2 regions of the Cellulosimicrobium sp. 72-3 genome follow, and region 1 is predicted to be linked to the other one. Evidence: predicted binding sites of a transcription regulator. Region 1 holds the regulator's gene; the other holds the start of a gene.
What was found. Region 1 encodes Rex, which represses fermentation and respiration genes when NADH is low (regulators of the CRP and FNR family bind a similar motif). Its sites were predicted from a motif close to CTTGTGAANNNNTTCACAAG; they were not measured.
Positions count from the first base shown of each region.

Region 2: a site for Rex is predicted at 1,332-1,351, ahead of pflB (formate C-acetyltransferase). Genes of this name have one in related genera too.

Region 1 covers NZ_CP053419.1:1,012,765-1,016,169, reverse strand. The annotation lists gene HKK73_RS04555 (histidine phosphatase family protein) at 1-343, opposite strand, end outside; gene HKK73_RS04550 (MarR family winged helix-turn-helix transcriptional regulator) at 415-942, opposite strand; gene HKK73_RS04545 (YceI family protein) at 1,106-1,657, shown strand; gene HKK73_RS04540 (redox-sensing transcriptional repressor Rex) at 1,778-2,452, opposite strand; gene HKK73_RS04535 (glutaredoxin family protein) at 2,509-2,799, opposite strand; gene HKK73_RS04530 (HAD family phosphatase) at 2,849-3,405, shown strand, end outside.
Region 2 covers NZ_CP053419.1:1,947,413-1,950,817, forward strand. The annotation lists gene dxs (1-deoxy-D-xylulose-5-phosphate synthase) at 1-34, shown strand, start outside; gene HKK73_RS08790 (glutamate--cysteine ligase) at 125-1,222, opposite strand; gene pflB (formate C-acetyltransferase) at 1,601-3,405, shown strand, end outside.

The DNA of each region.
Region 1 (3,405 bases):
GGTGCCGCAGCGAGCCGTCCCCGACGCCGAAGGTCTTGCCCTCGAAGTGGTTCGCGGCCTCGATGAGCCGCTCGTCCGTGCCCAGCTCGAGCCCGAACGCCTCGGCGGCAGGCGTCGCGGTCTCCTGCGCGCGCTGCAGCGGCGAGGCCACGACGACCGTGAGGTCGGCGCGGGGGCGCGACGTGCCGTCGGGCCCGGGCTCGCCCGCGAGGTGCGCGGCGACGCGGCGGGCCATCTCGTGGCCGCGCTCGGAGAGGTGGTAGCCGGGGATCCGGCCGTAGAGGACGCCGTCGGGGTTGTGGACCTCGCCGTGGCGCAGGAGGTGGACGATGGTGGAGACCATGCCCACCAGTGTCCCGCACTCGGGGCGAGCGCACGCCACCGCGGGTCGGCGCGACGGGCCGGGAGAGGCGGTCAGGCGTCCCGGTCGGCCTTGCACGCCTCCGCGACGGCCGCCATCGCCTCGCCCAGCGCCCGGAACTGCTCCGGCGTGAGCACGTCGACCAGGTACCGGCGCACGGCCGCCACGTGGGCGGGCGCCGACGCGACGAGCACGCGGTAGCCCTCGCTCGTCATCGCGCAGTTCACGCCGCGGCGGTCGCCCGAGCTCGCGGAGCGCCGGACCAGGCCGCGCGCCTCCATGCGCGCGACGGTGTGCGTCACGCGGCTGCGCGAGCGGGCGAGCCCGTCCGCGAGCGCCGACATGCGCAGCGTGTGGTCGGGGCTCTCGGAGAGCCGCACGAGCAGCTCGTACTCGTTGAGCGAGACCTCGGACCGTTCCTCGTGGTCCCGGCCGAGCGCCTCGATGAAGCGCACGGTCCCGTCGAGGTACGCGCGCCACAGGCGCTGCTGCTCCGCGTCGAGCCAGCGCGGCTCGACGGCGGGGACTGCGGGGGTGCGGACGGTGCTCGCCGTCGGGGTGTCGACGTCGTTGCGGGTCATGGGTCCTCGGCGGTGCGGGAGGGGCTGGGGGCGTGGGGGCGTCGGAACATTGTTCCACCCCACGGGAATAGACGGACCGAGGGGTGCTGTTGATACGCTCGTTCCGAAGTTGAACGTTCAACCACTTGGTCCGCCCGGACCCCGACCACCCGCAGGAGCACCCATGGCCTCGTCGCTGCCCGCCGGCCTCACCGCCGGTACCTACGCCCTCGACGCGTCGCACTCGCAGGCGTCGTTCACCGTCCGCCACGCCGGGATCTCGAAGGTCCGCGGCACCCTCGCGATCACCGACGGCACGATCACCGTCGGCGACGACCTCGAGTCGACGTCCGTGACCGCCCAGCTCGACGCCGCGTCCGTGAGCACGGGCGACGAGAACCGCGACAACCACCTGCGCAGCGCCGACTTCTGGGACGCGGAGAACAAGCCGACGTGGACGTTCACGTCGACGCGCATCACGGGCGACGGCGACGACTACGTCGTGGCCGGCGACCTGACGATCAACGGCGTCACCAAGCCGGTCGAGCTCGAGACGGAGTTCGCGGGCACCGCGACCGACCCGTTCGGCAACCCGCGCGCGGGCTTCGAGGCGACCACGGAGATCTCGCGCAAGGAGTTCGGCCTCACCTGGAACGCCGCGCTCGAGACCGGCGGCGTGCTCGTCGGCGACAAGATCAAGATCGCGCTCGACGTCTCGGCCATCAAGCAGGCCTGACCGTCGTCCCGGGCACGTCCCGGGCGAGACCGGCGCCCTCCGGCAGGGGTGCCGCCCCGAGGGGCCGCGTGCACCGGCACGCGGCCCTTCGTCGTCCCCGGGTCCGGGCGCCGGGGCGGCTCAGCGCTCCTGCGACGCCGCGAGGGCGCGGGCCTGCGAGTGGAACGCGAGGATCTGCAGCTCGCTGCCGACGTCGACGCCGCGCACGTCGACGTCCGCCGGGACCTGGAGCGCGCGCGGCGCGAAGTTGAGGATCTCGCGCACCCCCGCCGCGACCACGCGGTCCGCGACCGCCTGCGCGTGCGCCGCGGGCGTCGCGAGGACGACGATCGACACCTTCTCGCGCTCCACGACCTCCTCGAGCGCGTCGACGTGCTCGACGACGAGGCCCGCGGCCCGCGTCCCGACGACGTCCGGCGACGCGTCGAGGAGCGCCGCCACGTGGAAGCCGCGCTGCTCGTAGCCCGAGTAGTTCGCGAGCGCGTGCCCCAGGTTGCCGATCCCGACGATCGCGATGCGGTGCTCGTCGACGAGGCCCAGGGCCTCGGTGATGTACTGCGCGAGCGAGTCGACGTCGTAGCCCACGCCGCGCGTGCCGAACGAGCCGAGGAACGACAGGTCCTTGCGCAGCTGGGCCGGGCCCACGCCGGACAGCTCCGCGAGCTCGACCGACGACGTCGTCCCGACGCCCCGCGCCACGAGGTCCCGCAGCGCGCGCAGGTAGGACGGGAGCCGCGCCACCGTCGCGCTCGGGATCCCCGGCGCCGTCACCTCACCGACTACCTGCTCAGCCACCGTCACTCCGTCGTCCAGGGACCGTCCTCGTCGACGGTCACGCTCCACGGGAGGAATCATCCCAGGTCCGCGCGCGGCGCCGAAATCCGGGCCACCGCACGCGCCAGCCGGCGCGCGTCCACGCGCCAGAACCCCTGCTGCACCCCGCCGACCGTGACGACCGGCACGTACTCGCCGTACTGCTCGCGCAGCGCCGGGTCGGTGCCCGGCGCGTCCAGGTCGACCTCCGCCCACGCGACGCCCGCCTCGGCGCACACGTCCTCGACGACCGTCCGCGCGTCGTCGCACAGGTGACAGCCCGCGCGGCCGAACAGCAGGACGGGGGCGGGGGCGTCGGAGGTGCTCACGCCTCCCAGGGTACGAGGCCCCGGCGGCCCGACCGCCTAGAGTGGAGGCATGGCGACGTCTCCCGGCCCGGGCCCCGACCCGACCTCCCGGCCGACGCTCCCCGAGGAGGCGCCCGCGCGCGCCCCCGGTCCGCCGCACCGCACCGCCGCGTTCTTCGACGTCGACAACACGATCATCCGCGGCGCCTCGTCGTTCCACCTCGCGCGCGCCCTGTACCAGCGCGAATTCTTCTCGACGCTCGACATCGTGCGCTTCGCCGTGCACCAGGCCCGGTACCTCGCGTTCGGCGAGAACAAGCAGCAGATCGACCGCATCCGGTCGCGCGCGCTCGCGCTCATCGCCGGGCGCTCCGTCGCCGAGGTCACCGCGATCGGCGAGGAGGTCTACGACACCGTCCTGTCGCTGCGCATCTACCCCGGCACGCGCCGCCTCCTCGACGAGCACCTCGCGGCCGGCCACCAGGTGTGGCTCGTCTCCGCGACCCCCGTCGAGATCGGCGAGCTCATCGCGCGCCGGCTCGGCACGACGGGCGCGCTCGGCACCGTCGCCGAGCACGAGGACGGCTTCTACACGGGACGGCTGGTCGGCGACATGATGCACGGCCG
Region 2 (3,405 bases), 930 kb from region 1:
GCTGGACGCGCTCGCGGCGCTCGCACGCGGCTGACGACCCCTGCCGCGCACCCGGCTCCCGGGTGCGCGGCTCCGGACACGCGGACGGCCCGCGGCGCAGGTGCGCCGCGGGCCGTCGCGTCGGTCAGGAGTGGGTGACCTCGACCGCCTGCTCGACGACGGCGCGCAGGTCGCCGCCGGACGCCGCGTGCCACGCGCGCTGCCGGGCGGCGCCGTTGCCCCCGGACCACAGGCGCCCGAGCAGCTCGGTCACCGCGTCCAGGTCCCCGGCGTCGACGAGCGCGTCGCGCACGTGCGCGACGAGCTGGCCCACGACGTCGTGCGCGGGGGCCGGGCGCCAGGTGAGGGGCGAGACGAGGTCCTCCTCGAGGCCCGAGCGGCCGGCGCGCCAGGACGCGGTGCGCAGGATCTCGGGCCGCAGCTCGGGCGCGGGCGCGCCGTCGGCGGACTCGCGGGCCGCCGTCTCGACGAGGCCGCGGGCGAGCGCCGCGAGCAGCGTCGCGGTGTCCGGGTCGAGGCACACGTCCGCGACGCGGATCTCGACCGTGGGGTAGCGCGACGACAGGCGGGCGTCGAAGTAGACCATGTTCTCGTCGAGGATCGTCCCGGTCGCGACGAGGCCGTCGACCGCCGCGCGGTACGCCTCGGGCGAGCCGAACGCGCGTGTCGGGCCCGAGGTGGGCCAGCGCGACCAGACCTGCGACCGGAAGCTCGCGTACCCGCTGTCCTGGCCCTGCCAGAAGGGCGAGTTCGTGCTCAGCGCGAGGAGCGTCGCGAGCCACGGCCCGATCCGGTCGAGCACCGCGACGCCCTCGGTGTCGTCCGCGACGGCGACGTGCACGTGGCAGCCGCTCGTGAGCTGCTCGCGCGCGGTGAGGCCGAACGCGGCGCGCGCCTCGAGGTAGCGCAGGCGCGACACGGTCGTGCCCTCGAACGGCAGGGGAGACGTCGAGAGCGCGGCGACCCGGGCCCCGACGCGGTCCGCGGCCTCCTGGGCGCGACGCCGGCCCTCGCGGATCTCGGTCGCGAGCTCGTCGATCTCGCGGCGCGGGTGCGTCGCCGTCTCGAGCTGCTCCTCCATGAACTCCGACTCCAGCGAGCCGGTGCCTCCGCCCTTGTCGTCGGTGCCGGAGGCCTCGAGGGCCTCGGCCGCGCGGGCGACGGGCTGCCCGTCGTCGCCGACGAGCAGGAACTCTTCCTCGACCCCTACGGTGCGTTTCACCCGGGCAGTCTCACACGGATGCGCGCGGCACGTCCGGCGAGCGTGTGACGGGCGCCCGTGTCGTGCGTCACGACGGCGGCGCGGGGTCCCCGGCGGGAGGGGCCGGGGTCTTGTGAAGGTCATCACAAGACGTCCTCGACACGGGGCTTGAGGGGGCGAGGAACCGCGGGATCCCGCCATTCCTGCGGGGTCCCGCCCGCCTCGGGACCTAGGTCCCCGGGCGGTCCCGAACGCCTCCGCCGCGGGCTCCGGGAACCTAGCCTGGAGGTGGCGAAGGAGCCCGTCGGAACCTCGGCCGAGGGCCCCACCCGGGACCTCGCGAGGCCGGCGGGTCCGGCCGGCGCGCGGACCCGCGCGTCAGGCACGAGGGAGGTCCAGATGACCAGCGTTTCCGAGGCAACCGGCACGACGAGCGGCGGCCGCGCGACGGGGGCGGGCGCCGTCGACCCGCAGCGCGACACCGCGCACGTCCCTGCGTGGGAGGGCTTCACCGACGGCCCGTGGCGCGACACGGTCGACGTGCGCGACTTCATCCAGCGCAACTACCGCCCGTACACGGGCGACGCGTCGTTCCTCGCCGGCCCCACGGAGCGCACGACGGGCATCTGGAGCACGCTGTCCGCCATGTTCCCGGAGGAGCGGGAGATGGGGATCTACGACGTGGACACCCGCACGCCCGCCGGCATCACGGCGCACGCGCCGGGCTACATCGACAAGGCGCACGAGGTGATCGTCGGTCTGCAGACCGACGCCCCGCTCAAGCGCGCGATCATGCCGAACGGCGGCTGGCGCATGGTCGAGGGCGCGCTGGAGACGTACGGCTACGAGGTCGACGAGACCCTGCGGAAGGTCTTCACCGAGTACCGCAAGACGCACAACCAGGGCGTGTTCGACGTCTACCCGCCGAACGTGCGCGCGGCCCGCAGCTCGCACATCATCACGGGCCTGCCCGACGCCTACGGCCGCGGCCGGATCATCGGCGACTACCGCCGCGTCGCGCTCTACGGCGTCGACGCGCTGATCGCCGCGAAGAAGCTCGACAAGCTCGGTCTCGACACGCAGCCCTTCAGCGAGAAGGTCGTGCGCGAGCGCGAGGAGCACGCGGAGCAGATCCGCGCGCTGGGCGAGCTCAAGGAGATGGCGGCCTCGTACGGCTACGACATCTCCGGCCCGGCGACGACGGCCCGCGAGGCCGTGCAGTGGCTCTACTTCGCCTACCTCGCCGCCGTGAAGGAGCAGAACGGCGCCGCCATGTCGCTCGGCCGCACGTCGACGTTCCTCGACGTGTTCATCGACCGCGACCTCGAGGCCGGCCGCATCACGGAGTCCGAGGCGCAGGAGATCATCGATGACTTCGTCATCAAGCTGCGCATCGTGCGGTTCCTGCGCACGCCCGAGTACGACGCCCTGTTCTCCGGCGACCCGACGTGGGTCACCGAGACGATCGGCGGCATGGGCGAGGACGGGCGCCCGCTCGTCACGAAGAACTCGTTCCGGTTCCTCCAGACGCTCTACAACCTCGGCCCGGCCCCCGAGCCGAACATGACGGTCTTCTGGAGCCCGGAGCTGCCGCAGGGCTTCAAGGACTACTGCGCGCAGGTCTCGATCGACACCTCGGCCGTGCAGTACGAGTCGGACGAGCTCATCCGCCAGCACTGGGGCGACGACGCGGCGATCGCGTGCTGCGTGTCCCCGATGCGGGTCGGCAAGCAGATGCAGTTCTTCGGCGCTCGCGTGAACCTCGCCAAGACGCTGCTCTACGCGATCAACGGCGGCCGCGACGAGATCTCCGGCAAGCAGGTCTCGCCCGTGGCGGCGCCCGTCGAGGGCGACGTGCTCGACTTCGACGACGTCATGGCGAAGTTCGACGCGACGATGGACTGGCTGGCCGCGACGTACGTCGAGGCGCTCAACTGCATCCACTGGTCGCACGACAAGTACGCGTACGAGCGCATCGAGATGGCGCTGCACGACAAGGACGTGCTGCGGACCATGGCGTGCGGCATCGCGGGCCTGTCCGTCGCGGCGGACTCGCTGTCGGCGATCAAGCACGCGAAGGTCTCCGTCGTCCGCGACGAGCGCGGCCTCGTCGTCGACTACGTCACCGAGGGCGAGTACCCGACGTTCGGCAACGACGACGACCGGGCCGACGCGATCGCCGTCGACCTCGTCGAGCGGTTCAT